3 regions of the Streptomyces sp. NPDC058326 genome follow, and region 1 is predicted to be linked to each of the others. Evidence: riboswitches for the same ligand, from Rfam matches in the RefSeq annotation. Region 1 holds a riboswitch; each other region holds the start of a gene.

Region 1 (7,406 bases):
AGCAGCCTGATCCGGGTCGCGGTCGAGAACCGGTCCCGGTCCTTCGCGGCCATGTCGTGTCGCCTCCCCTGTTCATACGTACGTCCCCGCACACGGTACGGGACCGAGTACGGGGACGTACGGAGGCTGCTTCAGAGAGAAGCCGCTCAGCCCTTGAAGCGCGGGAACGCGCTGCGGCCGGCGTAGACCGCGGCGTCGTCGAGGATCTCCTCGATGCGCAGCAGCTGGTTGTACTTGGCGACGCGGTCCGAGCGGGCCGGGGCGCCGGTCTTGATCTGACCGCAGTTCACGGCGACCGCGAGGTCGGCGATGGTGACGTCCTCGGTCTCGCCGGAGCGGTGGGACATCATGCACTTGAAGCCGTTGCGCTGGGCGAGCTCGACGGCGTCGAGGGTCTCGGTCAGCGAGCCGATCTGGTTGACCTTGACCAGGAGGGCGTTCGCGGTGCCCTCCTCGATGCCGCGGGCCAGGCGCTCCGGGTTGGTGACGAAGAGGTCGTCGCCGACGATCTGGACCTTGGCGCCCAGCTTGTCGGTGAGGACCTTCCAGCCGGCCCAGTCGTCCTCGTACAGCGGGTCCTCGATGGAGACCATCGGGTACGCGGAGACGAGCTCCTCGTAGTACTCGGTCATCTCGGCGGCCGAGCGGGTCTTGCCCTCGAACTCGTACGAGCCGTCCTTGTAGAACTCGGACGCGGCGACGTCGAGCGCGAGCGCGACATCGGTGCCCGGGGCGTAGCCGGCCTCCTTGATGGCCTCGATGATGAGGTCGAGGGCGGCGCGGTTCGACTCGAGGTTCGGGGCGAAGCCGCCCTCGTCGCCGAGGCCGGTGGAGAGGCCCTTGCGCTTCAGGACGGCCTTGAGGGTGTGGTAGATCTCCGCACCCCAGCGAAGGGCCTCGGAGAAGGACTCCGCGCCGATCGGGGCGATCATGAACTCCTGGATGTCGACGTTGGAGTCGGCGTGCGACCCACCGTTGAGGATGTTCATCATCGGAACGGGCAGCAGGTGCGCGTTCGGGCCGCCGAGGTAGCGGAAGAGCGGGAGGTCGGAGGCCTCGGACGCGGCGTGCGCGACGGCGAGGGAGACGCCGAGGATGGCGTTGGCGCCGAGCGAGCCCTTGTTCTCCGTGGCGTCCAGGTCGAACATGGCCTGGTCGATCAGGCGCTGCTCGGTGGCGTCGTAGCCGACGAGCTCCGGGCCGATCTGCTCGATGACGGCGAGGACGGCCTTCTCGACACCCTTGCCCATGTAGCGGTTCGGGTCACCGTCGCGAAGCTCGATGGCCTCGAACGCACCGGTGGAGGCGCCGGACGGAACAGCAGCACGGCCGGTGCTGCCGTCGTCGAGGCCGACCTCGACCTCGACCGTGGGGTTGCCTCGGGAGTCCAGGATTTCCCGGGCTACGACGACGTCGATGGACGGCACGAGCATCTCCTTTTTGGGATGTGACGCTGGATGTGACGCATGGCCGGTGCAGGGTCGCTCGGCCTTGCGACAAGAGCCTAACCGGCTCGGGGGCTCCGGCCGGCCGGACGCCCGCCCCCTGGGACGAAAAAGGACCCAAGGGCATGCATCCCGGGACGAAGGCCCCCGTATCTACTGGACGGTAACCGCCGGGGCCCGTAAGACGGCGGAACCCCGGTCCGGCGCGCACGGGGGAGGGCGCGCCGGACCGGGGTGGTCACCGCGGGAGGGTCGTGGGGGCCGCGTGAGCCGCCGGACTCACGCGGACCGCCGGGCCTACTTCAGGTGGAGCTGCTGGCCCGGGTAGATGAGGTCGGCGTTCTCGACGACGTCCTTGTTGAGCTCGAAGAGCTCGGCCCAGCCGCCCTTGACGCCCTGCTTCTGGGCGATGGTGCTGAGGGTGTCGCCGGCGACGACCTTGTACTCGCCGTCACCCTTCTTGACCGTCTTGCCGGTCGGGGTGGTGACGGTCTTCTTGGCGGCGGCCTTCGGCGCGGCCTGCTGGGGCGCGGCCTGCTGCGGGGTCTGGCGCTGCTCGCTGCGGGTGGTCGGCTGCTCGGCCTTCCGCTCCGGCTGCGGAGCGCTCTCGGCGGCGCCGCCGGTGTAGGCGGCGCCGGAGAGGCCCACGCCACAGCTCGGCCAGGCGCCCTTGCCCTGGCCCGCGAGGACCTTCTCGGCGATGGCGATCTGCTGGGACTTCGACGCCTGGTTGGCGGTCGAGGCGTAGGCGGTGCCGCCGTACGCGGCCCAGGTGGAGGCCGAGAACTGGAGGCCGCCGTAGTAGCCGTTGCCCGTGTTGATGGACCAGTTGCCGCCGGACTCGCACTGGGCGACGCGGTCCCACTCGGAGGCCGTGGCGGCCGAGGCGGTGCCCGCGGTCATCAGCGGGGCCGCGACGGCGACACCGGTGACGCCGACGAGCGTGGCGACCTGGGTGGCCTTGGAGGGACGGCGGTGTTTGCCCTTGCCGGAAAACAGCATGGAGATTCTCCTCACCGACGCCTGTGAGGTGAGCTGTCGGGTTCGGGCCGGAAAGTTGCCCGGCCGCGTGTCCTAGCACGCGGCTTCACCCCAAGCCGGTCGTCGGCCGTCTGTCTCAACGGCCTGGACCGGCACTTACCTTGGGTCCCCCACTCCTGCCTTCGGCGCTGACGCGACGACTGTTCCCATCGGCCGACGGCAGGATTCGGCGTTTCGGTCGACGGGGCCCGCGGTGGCGAGCGGTTAAGACCGTAGACACAGACCCACCGGAAGTTCAAAGAGGCGTATTGCGGAAATATCGCCCCTACTTGCCCTTCCGGGAGTGGCGTTTGTGCAGGTGAGAGGTGGCGGAGGCAAAAGTTACGGTCAGGACACGCCAGTTGGAGTGAAGAGACCCATGTCTCACTTGCACAGAACCGGACATAGGCCCTTGAATCACTCGGCCGTCGCGGGCGAACCGTTCGTCAGATCGAGGCTCTGGCCAGGGAGGATGAGGTTCGGATCGATGCCCACCGTCTGCCGGTTGGCGTCATAGAGGGCGGTCCAGCCTCCGAGGAGTTCGTTCTCCTGCGCGATGTCGGAGAGGCTGTCGCCCGGCTGCACGGTGTACGCGTCCGAAGTGCCCCGACTGTCCGTTGCGCCCGAATCCGTCTCGCTCTCGGCCGGCGTCGCCGTGACGGGCGTTTCGGTCACCTTGCTCGTGGATGAGGCATGTCTACCTGATTCAGGCGAAGTGCCCTCCTTGCCGGTTTCCTCCGGTGCGGCCTCGCCCCGGTGCTTACCGCTTCCGGGCGTGGCCGACGGCGTGTCACCCTCCGGAGTGCCAGGCGTAACGGACGAATCAGGCGTAGCGGGCGTGGCAGAGGCGTCAGGAGTGACCGGGGTGGCCGGCGCGGTCGGCGCGCTCGGGTCGGCCGGGTCGGTCGGCGCGGAGGGGCTCACCGGCGTGGTGGGCGCCCCGGGCGCGGTCGGCGAGACCGGCGTGGTGGAGGTGGCGGGCGCGCTCGGGGTGACGGGAGCGGTCGGCGCGACGGTGCCCGTGGTCTCCTCGGTCCCGGTGGAGCCGGTGGAGGCCTCCGGAAGGCCCGCGGTCCTGTTCGACTCGACGACGGGCCCCGTGGGCACCTTCGGGACGGAGGCCGGACCAGGGTCCACCCCGGGCGCCGTGCCGTCGTTGGCGAGACCCGCGATCGGCGCGCAGGTGGCCCACTCGGTGGAGCCCTTGGCAAGGGCCTTCTCGGCCACCGCGATCTGCTGGGCCCGGCTGGCCAGATCGGCGCTGGGCGCGTACGCGAGGCCCCCGTGCCGCTCCCAGCTGTCCTGGGTGAACTGGAGGCCTCCGTACATGCCGTTGCCGAAGTTGGCGCTCCACTGGCCGCCGGACTCGCACTCGGCGACCCGGTCCCAGGTGGCCGCGTCGGCGGCGGAGGCGGATCCGGTGGCGAGCAGCGGCAGCGCCATGGCGGATCCGGTCACACCTGCGGCGACGACGAGGGCGGGGGCCTGACGGGGGCGACGGTGTCGTCCGTTCCCGGAACGCATAGGAGCGCCTTTCGCGTGACGGCTGAGAGTGCGGTGAACGTAGCGGTATTCGAACGCTCGTCACAAGTCGATGGCCGCACGATCACGCGAGGATCACATTTCTGACACGCCGTCACTGTGGCGGAGCGGTACGGACGGGGAGAACTCCACCGGAAGCGTGCGCAATCCCCGCATGATGAGCCCCCCGCGCCACCGCAGTTCGGCCGGATCGGCGGCAAGCCGCAGGTCCGGAAGACGCGTCAGGAGGGTCGCGAGCGCCGTCTGCCCCTCAAGGCGGGCGAGCGGCGCGCCCAGGCAGTAGTGGATGCCGTGCCCGTACCCGAGGTGCTGGTTGTCGCGCCGGGCGAGGTCGAGGGTGTCCGGGCCTTCGAACCGCTCGGGGTCCCGGTCGGCGGCGGCGAGCACCACGAGCACCGGGTCGCCCGCCGGGATCTCGTGCCCGCCGATGGTCAGCGGCTCCGTGGCGTACCGCCAGGTCGCCATCTCCACGGGCCCGTCGTACCGCAGCAGTTCCTCCACGCCCGTCTCCAGGAGCCCGGTGTCGCCCGCCGCGATCGAGGCCTGGAGCCGTTCGCGCTGCCCGGGGTGGCGCAGCAGCTGGTACATGCCGTTGCCGATGAGGTTGACGGTGGTCTCGAAGCCGGCGAAGAGCAGGATGAAGGCCATGGCGGCGGCCTCGTTCTCCGTGAGGTGCTCGCCGTGGTCGGAGGCCTTGATGAGCCCGGAGATCAGGTCGTCGCCGGGATCGAGCCGCTTCCGGTGGATCAGCTCGGCGAGGTAGCCGCGCATCTTCTTCACCGACCGGGCGACCCCGCCCCGGGGCCCGCCGCCGTGGCGGATCATCATCCCCGCCCAGTCCCGGAAGTCGTCCTGGTCCTCCTCGGGCACGCCGAGCAGGTCGCAGATGGCGTAGATGGGCAGCGGGAAGGCGAACTCGTGGATGAGGTCCGCGCTGCCCCTCTCCGCGAAGGAGTCGATGAGCCGGTCGGTGAGCTCTTGCACGCGCGGGGTGAACTCGGCGACCCGGCGCGGGGTGAAGGCCTTCGAGACCAGGCGCCGCAGCCGGGTGTGGTCGGGCGGGTCGATGTTGAGCAGATGGGTCATCAGCTCGGCCTTGCGTTCGCCCGGGATGCCCGTCTTGCCCTTCGCGAGCGGGGACTCCGCGTGGTGCGCCGGGTTCTTCGAGAGCCGCTGGTCGGCCAGGGCCTGCCGGGCGTCCCCGTACCGGGTCACGAGCCAGGCCTCGACACCGCTGGGCAGTGTCGTCCGGCGCACGGGCGCGTGCTCCCGCAGCCAGGCGTACGCGGGGTACGGATCGGCGGCGAACTCCCAGGTGAAGAGCTCGGGGACGGGCGAGGGGACAGGCGAGGGGGCGGGGCGGGGGCCGGGGGTGGTGCTCACCCCCCGACCGTACAGGGCGGCCCCGGCGGTGAGGTCTGTGAAGATCCCGTGATCACGAGGGGATGCCGTGCCCTAGATTCGTGTCGGTGGATCCTCAGATGCTCAGAAGCACGTTCGCGGTCGTCGAGAGACGGGCCGAACACGCCGTCACCTTCTTCTACTCGCATCTTTTCTGGAACAACCCGGCCCTGCGCGAGCTGTTCCCCGAGGACATGCGGCCCCAGCGGGACCGCCTCTTCGCCGCGCTCACGCACGTCGTGACCCATCTGGAGACGCCGGGGCTCACGGAGTACCTGGGGCGCCTCGGCCGTGATCACCGCAAGTTCCTCGCCTCCCCCACGCTCTACGCCGCCGTCGGGTCGAGCCTGCTCGCCGCGTTCGCGCACGCCGCCGGATCCGCCTGGACCCCGGCCGCCGAGAAGGCGTGGGCGGAGGCGTACGGCCACGTCGCCGACCTGATGCTGGCGGGCGCCGACGAGGCGGCCGGGGCCGGGGAGCCGGCCTGGTGGGACGCGGACGTCGTCCGGCACGAACGGCACGGCGAGGACCTGGCCGTCCTCACCCTGCGGCCCCGGCAGCCCCTCCCGTACCTCCCCGGCCAGTACGTCAGCGTCAGCTCGCTGCGCGTCCCGCGCGTCTGGCGCACCTACTCCCTCGCGGACGCGCCCCGCCCGGACGGCACCGTCGAGCTGCACGTGAGCCGGATCAGGGGCGGCGCGATGAGCACGGCGCTCGTCGAGGAGACGGGGCCGGGCGAGACCCTGCGGCTCAGCGCGCCCGGCGGCGCCCTCACCGCGCGCACGGAACCCGGCGGTCTCCGTACGTACATATGCGCGGGTACGGGCTGGGCGCCGGTGCGGGCGCTGCTCGCGGCGGCGGCGAAGGACGAGCCGGAGCTGAAGGGCCGTCTGTTCGTGGTGGCCCGCGCGAAGGGGTACCTGTACGGGCGGCGGGACGCCGAGCACCTGAGGGAACGCCTCCCGGGCCTGAGCGTCACCTACATCACGTCGGCGCCCGGACATCCCAAGGACCAGGCGACCGAGCGGCTCCTCCAGTCGCTGCGGGCCTGTGTCCACTGGGCCTCGCACGACGTGTACCTCGCCGGGCCGCCCGGCTTCCTGACGGAGGTCACCGAGACGCTCGTGGAGCTGGGCACCGAGGCGGCCCGGATCCACCACGACACGCTGCCGCCGGTGGGCGGCTTCACCGTCCGCCCGAGCACCGCGGCCGAACGCCTCCTGGGTCCGCCCTCCCCGCCCTGGCACGACCCGGAGGCCCGCGCGCCGCGCCGGCTCTGAGCCCGTCCTTCGCCCCGGCCCCTCAGGCCTTGAGGCCCTCCGCCGCGCGGATCGCGTCCCGGTACGTCCTGGCCGCCGCGCGCAGGGCCGCCTCCGGGTCCACGCCGGAGGCCTCCGCCCGCGCGGCGAGGGCGAGGAGCTCGTAGCCGATGCCCTCCCCCCTCGGCAGCGGTACGTCGAGGCCGGCCGTCCGTACCCGGCCCGTGAGCTTCGTCGCGAGCGCGAGACCCGGCTGGCCCAGCGGCACGCCGTCGGTGACGGACTCCCGCTGCTTCTCGATCGCCTTGGTCCGCAGCCAGTGGGCCCGGACCTCCTCCGGGGTCTCCGCGGTCTCGTCGCCGAAGACGTGCGGGTGCCGCAGGATCAGCTTCTCGACGAGGGTCCCCGCGACGTCGTCCACGGAGAAGGGCTCCTCCGGGTCCTCCTCGGCGATCCGGGCGTGGAGGACGACCTGGAGGAGCACGTCGCCGAGCTCCTCGCGGAGTTCGCGCCGGTCGCCGTCCTCGATCGCCTCGACGAGTTCGTACGCCTCCTCGATGGCGTACTTGGCGAGCCCCCGGTGGGTCTGGCGCGAGGACCAGGGGCACTCGCGCCGGATGCGGTCCATGATCTGCACGAGGTCGAGGAGCCGGGCGCCGGGAAGGTCGTACGAGCCGGGCAGCAGTTCGAGGTCGGGCATGGAGACACGGCCGGAGCCGGCGAGCCGGGCCAGGCCGTC
Region 2 (7,406 bases), on a different contig from region 1:
GTCCGGGTCGAGGAGTACGTAGCAACAGCTCGCGAACTGCCCAGGATCCAGGTCGATGAGGAGTCGGTTGGTCCCGCGCATCACGTCCTGCGGCCGATGACCGCCCAGAGCGAACGCCCGCACCGCGCTGCGCAGCTGCCCCATCGTGGCCGCGGCCGCCACACCGTGTCCCTGCACGTCCCCGATCACCAGCGCCAGGCGTCCTTGCCCCGCCTCGATCACGTCGTACCAGTCGCCGCCGACGTCCATGCCCTGAGTGCCCGGCAGATAGCGGCCCACCGTGTCCACACCCTCCCGCACCGGCAGCCGGTGCGGCAGCAGCGCGTCCTGGAGGCCCCGCGCGACCGCCGACTCCGAGTCGTACCGCTGCGCCCGCTCCAAGGCCTGCGCGATGAGTCCCGCGAGCGCCGTGAGGACGGTCCGCTCCTCCGCGCTGAACCCACGCGGCCTGTCGAAGCCCAGGATGCAGGAGCCCACCGGCCGGCCCGAGGCGATCAGCGGCAGGAACGCCCGCGCCCCCGTGTGCGCGTCCAGCGGGAGCCCGGGATACGTCCGGCCCAGCTGCTCCATGGACTCGAAGAACAGCGGCCTGCCCGTGGTCAGCGTCTCCACCCCGGGCAACCGGGCGTCCAGGGCCACACCGTCGAAGGATTCGAGGAACCCCGGCGGGAAACCCGTCTCCCAGGCGAGGTAGAGACGCCGGTCGCTCAGCAGGTAGATGGCCAGCTGACGCCCGCCGAACGCCGGAAGCAGCTCCTCCGTCACCACCGCCGACACCTGGCGTGCCGTCACGGCCTCGGAGAGCGCGATGGCGAGGGCGACCGGCCGGTACGGGGTCGTCACCCTGTCCCCCGGCAGGGAGAGCGTGTCCTCCCTGCCCTTCCCCCCGTCGGTTCCCGGCGTGAGCCGCGCCGGGTCCTCCTCGGGGACGAGCACCATCGTCACCCCGTCCCGCCCCGGGTGCAGCGAGACCGACAGCCACCGGCCCGGCGCCGGGCGGGCCACGAAGCGCACCGGCTCACCGCCGACGAGGGCGGCGCGCAGCTGCTCCTCGTGGAACGGAAGGCCGAACCAGGGGAGCGCCTCCCACAGCGTCCGCCCCGCCAGAGCGGCCCGGGGACGGCCGAGCAGCCGCTCGGTGCGCTCGTTGACGTACGTGACGCGTCCCAGGCGGTCGATCGCCAGGATGGCCCGGGGCAGCCGGTCCGTGGCGTCCGAGCCGATCAGCCCGGTGCCGAGGTCGACGAGGGTGCACAGAAGCCGTACGGCGCCGGTGCCCTCGACGCCGTCGCTGCCACCGCCGGCCCCGCCCGCCCCACGGGCCTCGCTCGTCCCGTCGGCCGCGTTGGGCTCGGGGTACGCGTCGCTCGCTGTCCCCGGCGGCGGGCCCGTACGCGCCCGCGTGGAGACCTCCAACAGATGCAGTCCGCCGTCCGGACCCCTCAGCCGGAACCTGCGCACTGCGGGCCGCCCGTCCGTCCCCGTCGCCTGCCGGGCAGCCGCCCACAGCGCGTACCCGTCCTCCGGCTCCAGGAGCGACGTCAGCGACTCGATCGAGCAGGGCGAGGTCACCTCAGCGCCCAGGATCTCCAGGAGCCCGGCGTCCATCGTGACCGTGCCCGTCCGCAGGTCCCAGTCGAAGGAACCGAACCGGACCGGAGGCGCGCCCGCCGTGGACAGCTGCACACACACCGGGTCGCCCGGCCACTCGACCACCGTCCCCCGGCGGGTCAGACCGGCCAGCGCCTCCCCGAGGCGGAGCGCCCCCCGGGTCATCCGGCTCCGGTCCCGCGCGTCCACCGGCACCCCGGGGGTCGGTGCCCGCAGGGCCACCAGGACGCCGAACCGCTCACGGGCGGCGACGACCGGGGCGTACAGCGAGGCGAAGGGGAACGGCAGGCTCGCCACCAGCTGGGGGAACCGCCGCATCGCCTCCTCGACGTCGGCGAGGTGGACGGACTGGCCCGAACGGTGTACTTCCGCCACGGGGAAGGGCCGGTTCTCGTGCATCCGCCACCAGGGGCGGAAGAGGGGCCCCGGCAGCCCGACCAGGACCGCGAGCTTCAGCAGCCCCGTCGTCCCGGATCGCAGGTACACCCCGCCCGCGTAGCCGCCGACCTCCTCGACGGTCCGCAGCGCCGACTCGGCGAGAGCCCAGGTCAGCGCGCCGGAAGCAGGCCCGTCGGCAGCGCCGTTCCCGGACGGACGCCCGGTTCCGCCAGCCGGGCCGGGGCCGGTCGTGCCGTGCGAGGTCACACAGACAGCATGCCCCCCACCCGAAACGCCGTGCATCCCGGCGGGGCGGCTCCGCCCCTCCCGAGGTGTTGACCGCCCGCGCCCGCACCGTCACACTCGGTCGTCGACCGCGCCGCAGGCGCGCGGCGCACCACCACCTCGCGACCAGGGGGCACGATGACGGACCGCGTTCTTCCGTACGACGTACAGGGCGACGGCCCCCGGCGGGCCCTCGTGCTGCACAACTGGTTCGGTGACCGCACCAGCTTCGCTCCGCTCCGCGCCCATCTCGACGACGCCGAAGGCTCCTACGCGTTCCTCGACTGCCGCGGCTACGGCGAGGCGCTCGACCGCACGGGCGCGTACACGATGGAGGAGGTCGCGGCCGACGCCCTCGCGGTCGCCGACGATCTCGGCTGGGACTCCTTCTCCGTCATCGGCCACTCGATGGGCGGCAAGGCGGCCCAGCTGATGCTCCTCGACGCCCCCGACCGCGTCCGCTCGATCATCGGCATCTCGCCCGTCTCGGCGGCCGGTTTCCCCCTCGACGGCGAGACCTGGGAGCTCTTCGCCGGAGCAGCCGACGCACCGGCGAACCGGCGCGCGATCATCGACAACACCACCGGCGGCCGGTACGACGACGCCTGGCTGAGCAGCCTCGTCGAGCGATCCGTCCGGCGCTCCTCCGCGACGGCGTTCCGCGCCTACCTGGACTCCTGGTCCCGCACCGACTTCCACGAGCGCGTCCGCGACAACCCCACACCCGTCCTGCTCGTCGTCGGCGCCCACGACCCCGCGCTCGGCACCGAGGCGATGGAGGCCACCTGGCTGCGCTGGTACCCGAACGCCCGCCTCGAAGTCCTCAAGGACGCCGGCCACTACGCGCCGGAGGAGACCCCGGGGGCCCTCGCGGAGGCCATCGAGGCCTTCCTCGCGGCCTGAGGGGCCGAGGCGCCCTCCCGCCGTCCCGACCCGCCCCCCTCGGACGCCTCTACCCTGGAGACACGGGCAGGGGACGGGCACCCCGCTCCTCCCGCGCCCGGAGCCGCACAGGCGGAAGGGCGGCGGTCATGTACTTCAGCGACCGGATCGACGCGGGCCGGCAGCTCGCCACCAGGCTCGGCCGGTTCAAGGACCGTGACGTCGTGGTGCTCGGTCTGCCGCGCGGTGGCGTGCCGGTGGCCGCGGAGGTCGCCGACGCCCTCGACGCTCCGCTCGACATCTGTCTCGTACGGAAGCTGGGCCTGCCCCGTCAGCCGGAGCTCGCGATGGGCGCGCTCGGCGAGGGCGGTGTACGGGTGCTCAACGAGCGGGTGCTGCGGGAGACCGGCGCGGACGAGCGCGATCTCGCCGCCGTCGAGAAGCGCGAGCTCGCCGAGCTCGATCACCGGGCCCGGCGCTACCGGGGCAGCAGGCCGTCCGTGCCCCTGGAGGGCCGGACGGTACTCGTCGTCGACGACGGCCTCGCCACCGGCGCCACGGCCCTGGCGGCCTGCCGGGTGGTACGCGCGCGGGGCGCCGCCCGGATCGTGCTCGCCGTGCCGGTGGCACCGCCGGACTGGACGGCCCGTCTCGGCGGCGAGGCCGACGAGACGGTGAGCGTCCGCACTCCGGAGCAGTTCTACGCGATCGGGCAGTTCTACCGGGACTTCACCCAGACCCCGGACTCCGAGGTCATCGCCTGCCTGGACCGGAACCGCGCCGCCCACGGCCCGGTCGTCCATGACGCTGACGTACGGATCCCCGCCGCCGGGGCCACGCTCACCGGACGGGTCGCGGTGCCCGAGGGGGCCGCGGGGATCGTGCTGTTCGCCCACGGCAGCGGCAGCAGCCGGCACAGCCCCCGCAACCGGGCGGTCGCGGCGGCGCTCAACCGGGCGGGCCTCGGAACGCTCCTCTTCGACCTGCTCACCGAGGCAGAGGCGGGGGACCGGGCCCGTGTCTTCGACACACCGCTGCTCGCAGGCCGGCTCGCCGGCGCCACCCAGTGGCTCGCCCAGCGGCCCGAGGGCGGCGGCCTTCCGCTCGGCTACTTCGGCGCGAGTACGGGAGCCGCCGCCGCGTTGTGGGCGGCGGGCGACCCCGCGTCCCCGGTGGCCGCCGTCGTCTCACGCGGTGGCAGACCCGACCTCGCGGCCGACCACCTGGCCCGGGTCAGGGCCCCGACGCTGCTCATCGTGGGCGGCCGGGACGAGCTGGTCCTCGACCTCAACCGGCGGGCCGGTTCCCGGCTGCGCTGCGAGAACCGGCTGGCCGTCGTGGAGGGCGCCACCCATCTCTTCGAGGAACCGGGTGCCCTGGAGGAGGTGGCGGAGCTCGCCGCCTCCTGGTTCACCCGGCACTTCCGTGACTAGTAGGGACCGTTGACGTTGTCGATGGACCCGTAGCGGGCGGCCGCGTAGTTGCAGGCGGCGGTGATGTTGGCGACCGGGTCGAACAGATCCGTGGACGTGCCCGGCACGTGGTAGGTGTCGAAGGTCGGCTGGATCACCTGGAGGAGCCCCTTCGAGGGGGTGCCCTTCACCGCGTTGGAGTCCCAGAGGTTGATGGCCTGGGGGTTGCCGGACGACTCGCGCATGACGTTGCGGAGGATCCCGTCGTAGGAACCGGGGATACCGTGCCGGGCCATGATGTCCAGCGACTCCCGGATCCAGCCGTCGAGGTTGTTCGCGTACTGGGTGGCGGCGGCCGGGGCGGCCTGGACCGGAGCGGCGGCGGGAGCGGCCTGCGCGGCGGAGGCTCCGGTGCCCTTGGCGACGGCCGGGGCGGCCGCCCGGCGCTCGGAACGGCTCGCCCGTTCGGCCGAACCGGACTTCTTCGGCTGCGCGGGGGTCGCCTTCACGGAATTCCGACCGAGCGTCAGTTCAAGGCCCGGGTGAATAAGTGACGGGTTGTCACCCACAGTGGTCTTGTTGGCCTGGTAAAGGCTCTTCCAGCCGCCCTGAATTCCCTTCTTCTGGGCGATCAGGGAAAGCGAGTCACCGCTGGCGACGGTGTAGGTCCGGGCGGCGGCCGGGGCGGCGGGAGCCTTGGCCGTGGCCGCCGCGGCGGGGGCGGCGAGGGGCCGGGCAGCGACTTCCGGGGCTCCGGATACGGTCGCGGCGCCGGCTGCGGCGGGGGCGATGAGCGGCAGGGCGAGGGCTGCCCCACCCGTTCCGACCAGCGCGATTCCACGCGAGACGGAGTGGCGTCGGGGGCGGCGGTGCTTACCGTGTGCAGGCATGACGGATTCCTCTCCGGCGCCTTCGGGGTGAGCTGTCGGGTTCGGACTGGAGATGTCCGGCCGCGCGCACGCGGCTTCACCCCGAGCCGTTCCGGATTCCGGGCCGGCGTATTCGTGGGTCCCCCGCTCCTGCCGTCGGGTGAAAGGGAGGTATTCCGAGCGGTGGCAGGATTCGGCGATCCGCTCGAATGGAGGTGACCGTAGGCCAGTCGTGCCGGAGAGAACAAGGGGTGTGGATGTCTCTGCTCGGTGAATGGATCACAGAATTCATCGAATTCAAGATCGACCGTTTCTCCGGCCCGCCGAACTTCCTTGTGCGGCGCGGCATGCGCCGGCTCGGGGAGCGGGCGAGTGCTGGGAAAAGTGAGTCGCATCACCAGGCGTTCAATGTCCGTATATGGCCCTTAATTCTCTTAATAGAAGAGTGTGTTGGAAAGTGCCCGTCGGTCGGGGTGTACTCAAGGGCATACGTCGCAAAGCCGACATTCGTCCTGAACGATGGAGTGACCCCGACCGAGGAGCCGCCCGGATGTCGCCCTCCGCCTCCCTGCTCACCCCCGACACCCTCGACCGTGAGGCCGCCGCCCTCTACGAGAGCGCCACCTGGCAGCGGATCGTCACGGACTGGACCGCCGCAGCTTCACCCACGACCGCCCCCGCACCCGACGCCCCGCCGGACACCGAGAGATGGAGAGCCCTGCTCTCCGTGCCGGTGGACCGGCTCGTCGCCGACGCGCTCGACGCCCTGCCGCCGCCCCTTCCGGCCGAGCGCCGCCTCCCGGGACGGCTCGGAGCCGTACTGCCCGACCGGCTCCACGCCTGGCGCCGCGTCGGCCAGCCCGAGCTGCGCCCCTCGGTCCACCTCGGCTACGCCCGCCTCGTGCTGACGGAGTGGGGCTGGCAGAACGCCCCCTACAAGCTGCGCGACGCCCGCGGCGCCCGGTGCGTCTGCGGCGCCCTCCTCGCCGCCCACCGGCTCGGCTACGGCAGCGCGACCACGATGAACGAGGCGGCGGCGTGGATCATGGCCGAACTCCGGTCACGGGGATGGCGGGACCTGATCGGGCCCTGGAACAGGGCGCCCGGCCGTACCGCCGCCGACGCCCTCGCCCTCCTCGACGCCACGATCCACCGCGCCGCGCACGCCGGCCACTGACGCCCGCCTGTCGTGCCGCCGGGCTACGTGATGGATGCTCAGGTGCGCCAGGAGCAGCCATCACATGTGGTCCGGGCGGAGAACAATGAGCTGCGAGCCGCTCACTGTGCCGCCCTCGCCCCGACCTCCTGAAGTGCGGTGAGGAGACCGCGCACGGCGGGCAGGGCGAGCGAGGACTCGCGTACCGCCGCGTGGATCGAACGGACCGGCTCCGGACCGCGGACCTTGCGGACGGTCACGTTCGGGTGGCGGCTGCCCAAGGCCGTCAAGGGGATCAGGCTGACGCCGAGACCCGCCGCGACGAAGCCCTGCGCGGTGGCGTACTCCTCGCACTCCACCGCGATGTCCGGAGTGAACCCGGCCGCGGCGCATGCCTCCATGACCGCGTCGAGGCACGGGCCCGGTCGCTCGCTGCCGACCCAGGGTTCGGAGGCCAGCGCCGCCAGGTCGACGGCCGTGCGGCGGCCGGCGAGCGGATGCCCCTTGGGCAGCACGGCCCGGTAGGGGTCGTCGAGCAGATGGACCAGCCGGAGCCCGCCACCGGACGCGCCGGCGCCGCCGACCCGGGGACGTACGGTCAGGGTGAGGTCCGCCTCCTCGTCGGGCGCCCCGTCGGCGATCCTCAACTCCACGCGTACGCCCGGGTGTTCGGCACGGAATCGGGCCAGCGCGGGAGCGACGAGCTCGGCGCCCGCCGTGACGAAGTAGTGGACCGAGATCTGTCCGGTGCGGCCCGCCCGCAGATCGGCGAGGGCGGTCTCGGCCTCGGCGACCTGCCGGCCGATGGCGGCG
Region 3 (7,406 bases), on a different contig from region 1:
CGTCTGTTCGCCTATCTGATCGCAGGCCACCTCTTCGCCGGCTTCCTCTATCTGCTCTTCATGCTCGGCGGGCAGAACCAGTAGCCGACGGGTCTACGCCTCCGTGAGCAGGCGTTCCTTCAGCCGCTCACGGGTCTCCGGGGCCAGCTTCAGGCCCTCCGCGAGGTAGCCGTCCACCGAGCCCCAGGTCGCCTCGATCGTCTCGAAGGCGCCTCGCAGATACTCCACCCGCGCGTCGAAGAGGGGGCTCAGCAGTTCCATCACCTCGGGCGACATGGCGTCCGGAGCGGTGGAGCCGCGGCGCACCTTGTAGCGGCGGTGCGGCTCGTTCGACTTCACGTAGTCGTCCTCGATCGCCGCCCGCTCGACTCCGACGGCGAGCAGGGTGATCGCGATGGAGAGCCCCGCGCGGTCCTTGCCGGCCGCGCAGTGCATCAGGGCGGGGAGGCTGTCCTCCGCCATGGAGTGCAGGATCCGGCTGTGCTCGGCGGTCCGCTCGATCACCATCTTCCGGTACGACTCGGACATACGGGCGGCGGCCTTGCCGTCACCGAGGATCTCCCGCAGCTGCTCGATGCCGCCGTCGCGGACCAGCTTCCAGAACTCCTTGCCGTCCGCCGGATCGTTGAGGGGTATGTTCACGTTCCGTACGCCGGGCAGCTCGACGTCCGGGCCCTCGACCTTCCGGTCGGCCAGGTTCCGGAAGTCGAAGACGGTGTGCAGTCCCAGCGAGTCGAGGAAGACGACGTCCGTCCCGGTCGCGTGGGCGAGGTGGCCGCTGCGGAAGAGGCGGCCGGGGCGCACGGCGCGCCCGTCCGTCGTCGGCAGGCCGCCCACGTCCCGGAAGTTGCGTACCTCGGCCAGCTCGGGTTCGTTCAGCTCGATGGGCGGGACCTGCGGCAGCTGCTGCGTCACGGATGCTCCTGGTGGTCGACGTTCGGGTGCCCGACGCGGAATGGGTTCCAGGGGCAATCATCCAGGCGGGACGGTGGCAGCGCAGCCCCCTGGACTGGAATGGGTGATCTGTCCGTATTGAGGCCTTACGTATAACGCGCCCTGTTTACAGGTGAGATGAGCTCCCGTGCGTGAGCAGGGTCATAGAAGTGACGGATCGTGGCCGACAGTCGGAAGCAATTCCCCTGCGTAAAACGGGAATCGAAGGGCCGTCATCCACGGAGGGTGACCGGAATTCCGGGTGAAAGAGGCGGCGGAGAAAGCCGGTGGAAAACGGTGGCTTGTTCGTGCCGACCCCGCTCGTCTAGCGTCACCGTCAATCCGGTCGGACCGCCGAATCCTGCCACCGTCCGGAATTCCACTCATCCCATGCGTGGCAGGAGCGGGGGACCCAGGAAGTACGCCGGTCCCGCGACGCAGGACGGCTTGGGGTGAAGCCGCGTGAGAACGCGGCCGGGCATCTCCAGTCCGAACCCGACAGCTCACCTCGCAGGCGCCGGAGAGGAATTCGCCATGCCCGCGACGGGTAAGCACCGCCGTACGAAGTCCAGCCGCCTCACCCGCGGCATCGCCGCCGCCGGTACCGGAGGCGCCGTCGTCGCCCTCCCGTTCCTCGGAGCCACCGGGGCCCACGCCGCCGAGCAGGCGGCCCCGGCCGCCGCCCCCGCCCAGGCCGTCACCGCCGCCGCCCACGTGAAGGCCGCCGCCGTCCAGGCCGCGCCGACCGCCACGAAGGCCGCACCGAAGACGTACTCCGTCGTCCGGGGCGACTACCTGTCGAAGATCGCCTCCGAGCACCACCTCGCGGGCGGCTGGCAGAAGCTCTACGCCGACAACCGCCAGGTCGTCGGCGAGGACCCCTCGCTCATCCTGCCCGGCATGAAGCTCACGCTCGGCGCCAAGAACACCGCCAGGCCCGCCGCCCCGAAGAGCGCCGCGCCCAAGGCCGCCGCCCCCAGGAGCAGCCAGAAGACCTCCGCCGCGCCCTCCTCGAAGAACGGCGACACCCCGCGCGCCTCCCGTGGCGCCGAGCGCTCCTCCGCCCCGGCCGCGCAGACCCCGGACGCCGCCCCCGCGCGGTCCACGGGCTCCTCCGCCTCCGGCGCCTCGACCTCCGCGTCCGGCTGGGTCGCCCCGGTCGGTGGCGGCGTCTCCACCCCGTACCGCGCCTCCGGCTCCATGTGGTCCTCCGGCTACCACACCGGTGCCGACTTCATCGCCTCCTCCGGCACCACCGTCCGCGCCGTCGGCGCCGGCACGGTCGTCTCGGCCGGCTGGAGCGGTGCGTACGGCAACGAGGTCGTCATCCAGCACGCCGACGGCAACTACTCGCAGTACGCCCACCTCTCCTCCCTCTCCGTCTCGTCCGGCCAGACGGTCACCGGCGGCCAGCAGATCGGTCTCTCCGGTTCCACCGGCAACTCCACCGGCCCGCACCTGCACTTCGAGATCCGCACCTCGCCGAGCTACGGCTCCGACATCGACCCGCTGGGCTACCTGCGCCAGCACGGCGTCTCCATCTGAGCCCGACGCCCGTCAACTCCCGTGTGGCCCGGCACTCCTGTGCCGGGCCACCGGCATGTCCCCCCGCTCTATTCCGGCTTGGCACATTCTTTATCGGTGGCATATGTCACGCACCGTCAACCCCTCCTTACGGTCGCGTAGGTCACACCCGAAAGGGAAGGATGTGCTCCCGTGGCAGACGATTCGAGATCAAGAGACAAGAACGCATTCGGGTCGTACGCGGCGATCGGTGACAGCTTCACCGAGGGCGTCGGAGACCCCGGGCCCGACGGGACGTACGTCGGCTGGGCGGACCGCTTCGCGGTGCTGCTCGCCGACCAGCTGCCGGAGCACGACGCCTTCCGCTACGCCAACCTGGCCGTACGCGGGCGCCTCCTCGACCAGATCGTGGCGGAACAGGTCCCCCGGGCGAAGGAACTCGCCCCCGACCTGGTGACCTTCTGCGCCGGCGGCAACGACATCATCCGCCCCGGCACGGACCCCGACGACGTGGCCGAGCGCTTCGAGCGCGCCGTCGCCGAACTGACCTCCGCCGTCGGCACGGTCATGGTGACCACCGGCTTCGACACCCGTGACGTGCCCGTCCTCCGGCACCTGCGCGGCAAGATCGCCACCTACACCGCCCACGTCCGGGCCATCGCGGACCGATACGACTGCCCGGTCCTCGACCTGTGGTCCCTGAAGTCCGTCCAGGACCGGCGGGCCTGGGACGACGACCGGCTGCACCTCTCGCCCGAGGGGCACACCCGGGTCGCCCTGCGCGCCGCCCAGGTCCTCGGCCTGCCGGTGCCGGCCGACCCCGACCAGGCGTGGCCGCCGGTCCCGCCGCGCGGCACGCTCGAAGTGCGCCGTGACAACATCCAGTGGGCGAGGGAGTACCTCGTGCCCTGGATCGGGCGCCGGCTGCGCGGCGAGAGCTCAGGGGACCACGTGGAGGCCAAGCGCCCCGACCTCATGCCCCTCTGAGCCCGCCTCTGAGCCCGTCGGTGACGGCCGGACCGTGGTCAGGCCTCGCCCGGTTCCTCGTCCGCGCGCGGTCCTCCGGCCTCGTCCGGCAGGTTCAGTTCCCGGACGAGCGCGGTGTCCGCCCAGCGCAGCATCGCGGTGCGGGAGAGAGAGCCGTGGTACGCCGTCGTCTGGACGGCGAGGCCGTCGAGGAAGGCGGTGAGCCGCCAGGCCGCCCCGTCCGGGTCCGCGCAGGCGAACTCCCCGGCGGCGCTCCCCTCCGCGATCACCCGGGCCAGCGCCGCCTTCCACTCCTGGTCGAGGGAGGCGGCGACCCGGCGCAGCTCGGGGTCGCGCAGCGAGGCCGCCCAGCCCTCGATCCACAGGCGCCACCCCTTGGCCTGACCGGTCGGCGCGTACCAGCGCACCGCGGCCCGCAGTCGTCGCACCGCCGTGGAGCGGCGCCCGAGGATCCGGCGCAACCGGGTGAGATCGGCCTCGGCGGCGTGTGCGAAGGCGGCGGCGACCAGCTGTTCCTTGGACGAGAAGTGGTAGAGCACCAGGGCATTGCTCACCCCGAGCGCGGAGGCCACGTCGGAGATCCGGACAGCCGCGACACCGCGCGCCTCGATCTGCTCGACGGTGGCCCGCAGCAGCTCCTCCCGCCGCTCGGCCACGCTCAACCGCACTCTCGCCACGCGGCGCAGCCTACACAGCACATGACGCGGGCATGATCGTCATGGGCAGCGGTGTGTGAGGGGACCGGTACCGGCCGTGGCGTTCGGCGAAGGGCCGGCCGGAGGCCGTACCGAACCGCTGCCCGGTACGGCCGGCCGCCCCGGACGTTCGCGGCGCGGGCCGCCCATAATGGAACGACCCCAGAGATCAGGAGGTCCTGTGACCGGTACCGGCTCCGACCGTTCGCCACGGGCCCGGCTGCGCGCACTGCGCCCCGAGTCCTTCGGCGCGGACCCCACGGGTGAGCGCCTCGCCCGCATCCGCCGCTCGCCGAACTTCGCGGACGGGATCTTCCAGAACCCCGAACCCGCCCGACGCGGCCCCTCCGGCTCCGGCGTCGAATTCGCCAAGATCTACTTCGACAAGGAAGGACGGTCGCGCCGGATCCCCACCGGCACGATCCCCGTCCACCCCACCACCGTCGCCGACCTGGCCAGGCCCCCCGTCACCGGTCTCCGGCTGACCTGGATGGGTCACTCCGGCGTCCTGGCGGAGATCGACGGCCACCGGGTCCTCTTCGACCCCGTCTGGGGCGAGCGCTGCTCCCCCTTCGCCTTCGCCGGGCCCAAGCGGCTCCACCCGGTGCCCGCGCCGCTCGCCGCGCTCGGTCCTGTCGATGTCGTCGTGATCTCGCACGACCACTACGACCACCTCGACCTGCCGACGATCAAGGCGCTCGCCACCACCGACACGGTCTTCGCCGTCCCGCTCGGTGTCGGCGCGCACCTGGAGCGCTGGGGAGTGCCCGCCTCCCGCCTGCGGGAACTGGACTGGAACGAGTCCACCGAGATCGGCGAGCTGCGGCTCACGGCCACCCCGGCCCGGCACTTCTGCGGCCGCGGCCTGCGCAACCGCCAGATGACGCTCTGGGCCTCCTGGGTGGTGACGGGACCCGGCCACCGGATCTTCCACAGCGGGGACACCGGCTACTTCTCCGGCTTCAAGGAGATCGGGGCGGCCCACGGCCCCTTCGACGCGACGATGATCCAGATCGGTGCCTACTCGGAGTTCTGGTCCGACATCCACATGACCCCGGCGGAGGGCATGAAGGCGCATCTGGACCTCCAGGGCGGCGGGCCGGCCGGGGTGATGCTGCCGATCCACTGGGGCACCTTCAACCTCGCCCCGCATCCGTGGGCCGAGCCGGGGGAGGGCACCGTCGAGGCCGCCGCCGGGGTCTCCCAGCGGGTCGCCCTGCCGATCCCCGGCGAGCCCTTCGAGCCGGGTGCGGAGCGGCTGCCCGAGACCCCCTGGTGGCGGACGGTCGCCCGGGTCCCCGCCGAGGGCTGGGGAGGGCGGCCTCTCACCGACGGTCACATGCCGCTCACCGGCGCGCCCGGCGTGTCCGCGGACCTGAAGGCCGGTGCGGACGCCGGACGGGCGCCTGGCGAGACGGGCACGGACGGCGGCCTGGGCGCGCCGGAGGCGGCCCGGACCCCCTGAGGGCGCGTGCGGGCCGTGCGGTCCGCGCGGCCCCGGGAGATTCCGGTCGAGGGCGATTTCCGCAGAGGGCGGAGGCGTGTGAACGCCTCCGCCCTCTTCCGTTCCCGGTCCACGGCAGCCCTTCCGCGCCACGGCGTCGACTTTAGGCCGATGCTTCTCGGCCTGTCGTGCGAGAGGCGATACCAGACCGGGCCGCTCTACGGGTAAGTTTGCCAACTGCGCGCCGCACATGAACGGTTGACGACTACAGTGTGTGGTTGGTGATCATCGGTAGGCTCGTCGCACCCTTGTCGGCCACCGCCAGAACAGCCCCTGAGCAGGACCCCGAGCAAGCCCCCGTACAACCCCCGTGAAGCCCTCCCCGTAACCCCTGAACAGCCCCCGCAGTACGCCGATTCCTGGGCACGTACCAAGGACACTCATGTCTCAACTTCGCGCACCCGCCTCGCGGTCAGATCGACGCGAGGGTGGGCGGCACGGCCGGTCAGGCGCCCGCTCCGCCCCCGGTACCACCAGCAACCCCCCGGCACACTCCTCCCCGCAGCACACGACGGAAGCCCGCATACGCTCCCAACTCCTGCGCACCTCCGTGCTCCCCGCCGTCGCGGTGGCACTCGGCGGGGCCGCGGCCGTCCTCTTCACCATCCGCTCCACCGGCGCCGGTCCCACCCCCGGCCTCTGGGCCGCGCTCACCGGCGCCGCCGCCCTCACCGTTGCCTCCGTGACGGCCGCCGCGCTCGGCGCGGACCGGGCGGCCAGGGCGGTGCTCGACCGCTGCAACGCCCTGCGCCGCACCAGCGCCCGAGGGCAGAGCGAACTGCACGCCATTCTCGAACAGTTGCGCAGGGGTGAGGCGCTGCCGCCCCGCCCCGCGCTGCCCACCGGCACCGCGTCCGGCGACGAGTTCGACCTGCTCTCCCAGGAGCTGACGCGCTCCCACGAGGCCGCCGTCGCAGCCGTCGTGCAGGCGTCCCGGCTCTCCAGCAGCGTCGGAAACGAACAGAAGGTCGAGGTCTTCGTCAACCTCGCCCGACGCCTGCAGTCCCTGGTCCACCGCGAGATCCAGCTCCTCGACGAGCTGGAGAACGAGGTCGAGGACCCGGAGCTGCTCAAGGGCCTGTTCCACGTCGACCACCTGGCCACCCGCATCCGCCGGCACGCCGAGAACCTCGCCGTGCTCGGCGGGGCCATCTCCCGCCGCCAGTGGTCCAACCCGGTCACCATGACGGAGGTGCTGCGCTCCTCCATCGCCGAGGTCGAGCAGTACCCGCGCGTGAAGCTCGTACCGCCGATCGACGGTACGCTCCGGGGCCATGCCGTGGCCGACGTCATCCACCTCCTCGCCGAGCTCGTCGAGAACGCGACGCTGTTCTCCGCGCCGCACACCACGGTGCTGCTCCGCGCGCAGTACGTCACGGCCGGCCTCGCGATCGAGGTCGAGGACCGCGGCCTCGGCATGCCCGTCACCGAGCAGAACAAGATGAACGCCCTGCTCGCCGACCCCGACCAGGTCAACGTCGCCCATCTGCTCCAGGACGGCCGGATCGGACTCTTCGTCGTCTCGGCGCTCGCCCGCCGGCACGGCATCGCCGTACGCCTCCAGTCCAACATCTACGGCGGGGTCCAGGCGGTCCTCGTGCTGCCGCAGGGCCTTCTCGGCGCCGACCCCGAGGGGCTCGCCCAGCACGAGCGCCAGGCCGCCGCGACCGCGGGTTCCGCCGCGGTCCCGCCGAACCAGGTGCAGATGCAGCCGCAGCCCCAGCCGACGGCGTCACAGGATCCGTCGCACCCGCAGTCCCGGC

The links. A riboswitch is a leader RNA that binds a small molecule or an ion and turns the genes downstream of it on or off. The one in region 1 is predicted to bind cyclic di-AMP.
Region 2: another riboswitch for cyclic di-AMP. It lies ahead of ACFVYX_RS14325 (transglycosylase SLT domain-containing protein); the one in region 1 lies ahead of ACFVYX_RS17160 (transglycosylase family protein).
Region 3: another riboswitch for cyclic di-AMP. It lies ahead of ACFVYX_RS04745 (peptidoglycan DD-metalloendopeptidase family protein); the one in region 1 lies ahead of ACFVYX_RS17160 (transglycosylase family protein).

The regions. Positions count from the first base shown of each region.
Region 1 covers NZ_JBHVZO010000008.1:91,449-98,854, forward strand. The annotation lists gene ACFVYX_RS17150 (septum formation initiator family protein) at 1-53, opposite strand, end outside; gene eno (phosphopyruvate hydratase) at 147-1,433, opposite strand; gene ACFVYX_RS17160 (transglycosylase family protein) at 1,743-2,447, opposite strand; cyclic di-AMP (ydaO/yuaA leader) riboswitch at 2,451-2,624, opposite strand; gene ACFVYX_RS17165 (transglycosylase family protein) at 2,883-3,989, opposite strand; gene ACFVYX_RS17170 (cytochrome P450) at 4,083-5,390, opposite strand; gene ACFVYX_RS17175 (globin domain-containing protein) at 5,489-6,688, shown strand; gene ACFVYX_RS17180 (nucleoside triphosphate pyrophosphohydrolase) at 6,711-7,406, opposite strand, start outside.
Region 2 covers NZ_JBHVZO010000006.1:100,631-108,036, reverse strand. The annotation lists gene ACFVYX_RS14340 (SpoIIE family protein phosphatase) at 1-2,256, opposite strand, end outside; gene ACFVYX_RS14335 (alpha/beta fold hydrolase) at 2,413-3,177, shown strand; gene ACFVYX_RS14330 (phosphoribosyltransferase family protein) at 3,306-4,589, shown strand; gene ACFVYX_RS14325 (transglycosylase SLT domain-containing protein) at 4,586-5,458, opposite strand; cyclic di-AMP (ydaO/yuaA leader) riboswitch at 5,463-5,646, opposite strand; gene ACFVYX_RS14320 (hypothetical protein) at 5,988-6,614, shown strand; gene ACFVYX_RS14315 (LysR substrate-binding domain-containing protein) at 6,716-7,406, opposite strand, start outside.
Region 3 covers NZ_JBHVZO010000002.1:426,270-433,675, forward strand. The annotation lists gene ACFVYX_RS04735 (DUF6126 family protein) at 1-84, shown strand, start outside; gene ACFVYX_RS04740 (tyrosine-protein phosphatase) at 94-915, opposite strand; cyclic di-AMP (ydaO/yuaA leader) riboswitch at 1,276-1,463, shown strand; gene ACFVYX_RS04745 (peptidoglycan DD-metalloendopeptidase family protein) at 1,468-2,478, shown strand; gene ACFVYX_RS04750 (SGNH/GDSL hydrolase family protein) at 2,650-3,444, shown strand; gene ACFVYX_RS04755 (TetR/AcrR family transcriptional regulator) at 3,483-4,121, opposite strand; gene ACFVYX_RS04760 (MBL fold metallo-hydrolase) at 4,321-5,604, shown strand; gene ACFVYX_RS04765 (ATP-binding protein) at 6,194-7,406, shown strand, end outside.